2 regions of the Virgibacillus salarius genome follow, and region 2 is predicted to be linked to the other one. Evidence: predicted binding sites of a transcription regulator. Region 2 holds the regulator's gene; the other holds the start of a gene.
What was found. The regulator LexA, encoded in region 2, represses DNA repair genes until DNA is damaged. The targets are predictions, from matches to a motif close to CGAACATATGTTCG.

Region 1 (3,423 bases), on a different contig from region 2:
CGTCCCGCCTCCTGTTTCCTGCAGCACCCTCCAAGCCAGCCTTGAAAAGCTTGCTACTTGAGCACGAATACTCCCGCGAATATCTTTATCATTAAACAGTGTATACTCCTGTTGAAATGTCATTTGATCTGGAACGATATAGAATATAGGTGGACCTTGTGGTTCCTGAATTAATTTGGCTTTCATCTCATCCAATGAACGGCCGCTTTTCCCCGTTCCTGCTCGTCCAGTAATAAAACGGAGTCCCATAATGTTTCCCCCATTTCCTTCTCCAATTTAAAAAGCTCTCATCCTTTTATTTTACCAAAGATGAGAGCTACTACATAACTATTTGCCAAGGCTTAAACTTGCTTGAGAAAGCGGCCAATATTTCACATCTACTTTCCCTACAAGCTGTGTTTGTGAAATAAACCCAAACGATCTGCTGTCCAGACTATTATCACGATTATCGCCCATTACAAATAGTTTTCCTTCTGGAACCTCTGTTTTACCCGTAATTTCTTCTAAGGTAAAGTTTTTGGTGTATGGTTTTCCATTACTTGCCTGAACGAACTCACTTAAAAATCGTTCTTCTACATATTTTCCATTTATATATAAGTTATCGTCCTTATATTTTATTTCATCCCCAGGAACACCTATTACACGTTTTACATAGTCCTCCTGTTTATTAGCGTGAAACACGATGACATCAAAACGATCCACATCCGTTAGATCGTAGACGACTTTATTAACCATTAATAAGTTACCATCGTTTAATGTTGGCTGCATGGATTCTCCGTCTACAACATAACTAGCAAAAATCACAGAACGGAATACCATCGCAACTATGATCCCAAGCAATACAAGTGGAATCACTTTTCGATATTTTATTTTTTTCATGCCAAACCTTCCTCCAGAGTATGTTCTCTTTACATCATACCCTGGAGGACAGTGTCTTAACCCTTTTCAGAGCCTATTTCATCTTTTTCAAGCGCCTTTTTCTGCAAACGCTTCTCGATATACTTACCAATAATCCAAAAAAGGACGATGCAACCTCCAACAATTATAGTCTTCACCGGATTTTTAGCAAATTCCATAATACTTGAGCCTACATAAGCAATGGAAAAGATCATCACCGATTTCCCCATAATTACAGCAAGAATAAACTGTTGCTTACTAATTTTCGACAAGCCTGAAACAACATTGATGACAGAGGATGGTGAAAAAGGAAAACACATTAATAAGAAAAGTGGTCCAAATCCATGTCGCTCCAACCAGGTTGTCACTTTCTTTACTTGTTTATTCCCTCGAATCGTTTTAAAAATTCGTTTATTACCAAGCTTGCGAATGACTAAAAATACTAAGATAGCGCCCAGTGCTGACCCTGCCCATGATAATAAAAAGCCTTCAAGCAACCCATATGCCGCTGCATTGGCAAATACAAATACAACCAATGGAAGAAAAGGGAGAAACGCTTCAATGAATGGCAACAATATCCCTGGTAGTGGCCCTAAATTCTCGTAATTATGAAGCAAGTGCATAATATATTCATCGAAATTGTCATTTTCAATCATTGTTTTCCAATCCGAAAGTTGGATGTCTAATAAATACATGTAGTAAAATCTCCTCAATATGTAAATGTCACTTTATCCTATTTTTAAGTCTATCTATTTTTATTTTAATGTAAACATCTAATTATGCATAGTCATATCCTTAATTTGCCACTTTCTTTTCATTTCTAATAGTTACCATTGATTAGTTTATTAATTTTTGCATATACTATGAACAAGAACAAACGTTCTTGTCAAGGAGGGAGATTGTCATGCGCTATCTAAACGAAGAAGAATTAACGATTGCTTCTCGCTTTCTGTTCCTATCGATGGCCATGGTCGTTATACAACAAGACATGCAACATTTCCAAAAAGGAGCGTTTAAAATCACAGAGCATTATATGGGACTTTTGAAAAGAATGGAGGCAGAAGCAGTCAATGAACGCAGAGTGTTACGAAGTACTATGCTTCATAAACAAATAAAGGTCGTTACATTAGAAAAAAATGATTCATTTTCTTCGTATTTATTCCTCTGCCGAGGTCGTGAGGAAAAACGGAATTATTTTAACCCTGCTATTCGAAAAAAAGTCCTAACTATTCTTGAGGAATTAATGGAAAAGGGGCAGTCCGATCAATATGCTTCTGCAAAAACCTAATACGATTATCTAAAAGATAGCGAAACTGCGCAGTTCGTTGAACCTGATTTAGCGCAGAACCATAGGAGATATCAAGAAATACACGCTTGCCATTCTTAAACAGGATTTCTGTACCATAATTAGCTGCTTTAAGAACTTGATCAATATGGGAGTGTGCAATCCATGAACATTTGGAGCTTGAAGGGGATGTAGTCGGGAAGAAATACATGCCACTAATTGGATCAATTGTGATTGGTGCTTTATGTGTAATTCCACAGATATCTTTGGTACCCTCTTGTCGACCTTTTAAACTTGCACCAAAAAACTTACAAGCATGATCGACAATTTTGCTAGGAGAAAAGCTGACTGGATATTCAGCTTCTTCTTCTAATACCATAGTAATGGGGTTATCTTTGGAATCACGTTGGGCAACAAGAGCAACAGTCAGTGGGGTGATTTCTGGTGTAGATGTATACAAATTCAACATTAAAATGCTCATCCTTTCCGAAGAAAAGAAAGTGGCTTATATATTAATTTATCAAAATTATAGAGAAAATGGAAGATAAAAACAATATCTTCACAAAATTCAACGATTGTTTTCTGCATCACCCTCATGTTTTAATTCATAATGCGATGGAGTGGTTTGCTCCTGTTTCTGAGATACATCAAACTCAGGATTTAACCATGTAAAAGTAGCAAGCTCCTTCTCTTCATCTTCGTATAAGTTCATCCCTTATCACCTCTTATCTCTATTCTCTCTCAATTTATACACAACCATACATTATTTGTTCAGTCTTATCCCACAACAAAAAAGAGGCTGGGACAAAACACAACTTCTTTACTCAAAATACGAATAATCATATTATCAATAGGAGTATCATCGCCGCACCGTGAAACTATATTCGTTTTCCGCGGGCACGGCCTCAGCTAACTTTGGTAAAGAAAAACACGTTAATACGTGGATCTTCGGACGCGTGCTGTTACCGCCGGAGTCTCGCTTATTTCAGGTGCTAAATGAATGATTCTGATCAAAAAACGAACGATAATTAATCAAAAATAATCATCGTTCGTTTTCGTTTTTAATTGTTTCTTCATTCTCTTGTCCCAGCCATTTTTTCTTCTCAATTTCGTGTATGCGATCTTAAATTTTTTCGTAATATCTTTCCTGTCGTATTTTTAGGTAATTCCTCAAGAAATTCAACAGTGGAAGGAATTTTATATTTTACTAGATAGGTAGCACAGTATTCCAATAACTCGTC
Region 2 (3,423 bases):
TGTTTGTTCTACAAATTAAGCCAAACTGGAATCCGTTATTAAAAGGTAGTATTTTTGCTGCAATCGCCGCATTTGGAGGAATGAATTTATTTAATGCAATTGATTTTTATAATCCAAAGGGTTGGTCAACATTCTATGACTTTTTTATCTACTTATTTTTAATTATGATAGCGTATCTTTTTTATAATATGGATAGCTATAAAAAAATAACCGATAAATAATATAAGGATTCAAATTGAGTTTATGAAATATGTATTGTAGAGTTAGTCAAAGATTTAGCGATGAAATCAAGAAGAAAGTCTTCTTAATTTCATCGCTTATTTAACTTTGGCCTGATAAAGTCATCTACATTTTTCATTTTTCGTTTCTCTCGATTTGTTAATTTATCTAGTCTACTAACCGCCTCTTCAAATTCTTCATTGGATATTTGCTTAGAAGCTAATAGTGTACATAGCATAGCATAGGCGATCGGTTTGGTGTCGACATGCACATTTACATCGACATCTGAATTACCGCTATGTTTAACAGCGGATTTATTTGTAATGTGTTGATCTGGAAAACCGTCGTCATATGGTTTTAACGAAAATAGATTAGGTCTCTCCATTAAAAATCACTCACCTTTTAAAGGATAAGTGGGATACATAAGAATATATCCCACTATATTTTTTCTTTTTCTTCTTCTTTCTCCTTGAATCAGCATCAGAGCTGACATCTACATAGGATTCCCACTATTAGAGATTTTTGCAAAGTTAACATTTCGATTCCTCGATTTTAGATCGTTGTCATTATCATTTATAATAACGTCACCACCGAAGTCATCGCCGTTTGCGTCTGTCACACCTGCTACATCATCATTTCTTCCACCACATCTACTATTTTTCCACATATTATTTCCTTCTTTTCATTGATATAATGCTAATATATTCAATGTTCATATATTTGAGATGGCTTGTGTCTTATGATAAACGTTTTATTTTGTCTGATAGCCAATTAAATGCGGTAACAATCATGTTTATGAAGGAAAAAATATGCCTTCTACTCAGAAGGCTATGTATAATAGTCTTGATTTTATGGATAAAAGAGCAATGGATTAAACTGATTAGTACTACCATAGAGGAGTAATTCAAAGACCGTTACCATTTGGTAATTCAATCTTTGAAAATAAGCCAATATGTCCTCTAATGATTCAACTGTTTGACTACGATTTCCACCAGAGTCATCCAGTAAAATAATATCCCCAGGTGTCACATTTGACTTCACATGATTGGCAATTTTTTAGCCCCTGGTCTTCTCCGGTCTTAGGGCGATTCGTGAAATCACCTCGTTTCTGGGTGCAGGAGCTAGACATGGCTCACGCCCATCTTTATCCACATAGACAATTTTATTTCCTAGACTATAAAAAAACTGCCAATTGGCAGTTTTTAATGGATGTTTCTATATAGACCGATAACCTTACCTAGAATCGTTACGTTATCGTAAATAAGTGGTTCCATTGTTGAATTTTCAGGCTGTAAACGAATATGATCCTTTTCTTTAAAGAAACGTTTAACCGTTGCCTCATTTTCATCTGTCATCGCTACAACGATATCACTGTTGATAGCAGTGTTCTGTTGCTTTACTATTACCATGTCTCCATCCAAAATACCGGCTTCTATCATACTTTCACCTTCAATGACAAGTACAAATAAGTTATCATCTGGACTCGCACTATTGGATGGCAATGGAATAAATTCCTCAATATTCTCTACTGCTGTTATTGGAAGACCGGCAGTAACTTTTCCAATGACTGGTGCATAGCGCGCTTCATCTCTAGGTATATTATTATCTTGAGAAAGATCTAATACCTCTATAGCTCTAGGCTTAGTAGGATCTCTGCGAATAAAACCCTTACTTTCTAGCCTGGAAAGATGACCATGAACAGTTGAACTAGATGCTAGTCCAACGGCTTCGGCAATTTCACGTACAGAAGGTGGGTATCCTTTTTTTGTTACTTCATCTTTAATGTAGTCAAGTATCATTTGCTGCCTTTTCGATAGTTTAGTCATGTATTGATCACCTCGCACATAGGATTAATTATAACTAGTTTACCATCGGGTTGTTGGAAATGCAAACGTTCGTTCGAAAAACACCTTGACAAGATCGTATGTTCGTGTAATACTTAAAACAACAAGCGAACAAAAGTTCCTATACTGATAAGGAGGCCTGTTTCAATGTTCCAAAAAATAACAAAAACAGACGCATTCTACCTCATTGCTTTTGCACTAACGCTCGGATTCTTATATTATTCTATTATCACTAGTTAATTATTTTCATAGGGAGATAGTATGTTGAGGGCAATTATTTATTGCAGAGTTAGTACAGATAAGGAAACACAGGAAACGTCACTTGCAAGACAAAAGCATGAATTAATGGAATTAGCAACAAACAATCATTTAACGGTTAGTTGTTGCATCCAAGAACAAGAGAGTGGCTATAAGGTTGATAGAGATGGCATTTTTCAGTTGCTTGATCTGTTTTCTGATGGAGAGGCAGACTGTTTACTCATTCAGGACGAAACTCGTCTAGGTAGAGGTAATACAAAAATAGCGCTGTTCCATCAACTACATAAATTAAACATACCCATCTATACTTCTTACCATGATGGTAAGTTAGAACTATCTGAAGCAGATTCCATGGTTCTTCAAATTGTTGGCATTGTGGAAGAATATCAGCGAAAAATACATAATGCTAAAATAAAAAGAGGTATTCAAAGAGCTATTAAAAACGGCTATAATCCTAGTAACAATTTATCCAATCAAGATAAGGCACCTGGTCGTGAGCGAAAGACTTTTCCTATTGAAGAAGTGGTACGTCTGCGGGAAAACAATCTGACATTCGAAGAGATTGCCACTACATTAAATGGATTAGGTTATTCCGTTTCGAAGGCTACGGTCCATAGAAGGTATCAGGAATTTCAAAATACTTGAATATATGATATGGTAGAGGTAAGATAAAAAGGCAAGAACACTAGTTATGTTCTTGCCTTTTCTATTTTCGTACAACTACAATTTCAAAACTTTCTATATGAAACTGGAGGTTATTAGATGCTATCTAAAGATAAAATAGAACGTATAAATGTATTAGCAAAAAAAGCAAAAGAAGAAGGTCTATCTGCAGTTGAAAAGAAGGAGCAAGAAAAGTTACGTCAAGAGTACTTGCAAAACGTTCGAAGCTCATTTAAAAATCAATTTAAATCGATGACAGTTGTTGACCCAAATGGCAATGATGTAACACCACAAAAGGTAAAGGACATGCAAAATCAAGAAAAAGATAAAGAGTAAGTGTCATGGTACTTGACACACACATTGTTTTGCTTGTGGCAAACTATGTTTCGTTATAGAATAAAAAGAGTATACAAAAGCTTGGAATAGTGGAAGGAGTAAT

Region 1: ABDZ84_RS20595 (YhjD family protein) is a predicted target of LexA. The motif match lies at 1,768-1,781, and genes of this name have one in related genera.

What each region holds. Positions count from the first base shown of each region.
Region 1 is NZ_BAAACY010000170.1:49,536-52,958, reverse strand. It holds gene addB (helicase-exonuclease AddAB subunit AddB) at 1-249, opposite strand, end outside; gene lepB (signal peptidase I) at 328-879, opposite strand; gene ABDZ84_RS20600 (TVP38/TMEM64 family protein) at 936-1,592, opposite strand; gene ABDZ84_RS20595 (YhjD family protein) at 1,802-2,185, shown strand; gene ABDZ84_RS20590 (competence protein ComK) at 2,124-2,651, opposite strand; gene ABDZ84_RS20585 (hypothetical protein) at 2,751-2,894, opposite strand; gene ABDZ84_RS20580 (fatty acid--CoA ligase family protein) at 3,286-3,423, opposite strand, start outside.
Region 2 is NZ_BAAACY010000017.1:603-4,025, forward strand. It holds gene ABDZ84_RS02840 (CBO0543 family protein) at 1-221, shown strand, start outside; gene ABDZ84_RS02845 (hypothetical protein) at 311-604, opposite strand; gene ABDZ84_RS02850 (hypothetical protein) at 713-886, opposite strand; gene ABDZ84_RS02855 (polysaccharide deacetylase family protein) at 1,069-1,248, opposite strand; gene lexA (transcriptional repressor LexA) at 1,422-2,045, opposite strand; gene ABDZ84_RS02865 (YneB family resolvase-like protein) at 2,328-2,966, shown strand; gene ABDZ84_RS02870 (DUF896 domain-containing protein) at 3,084-3,320, shown strand.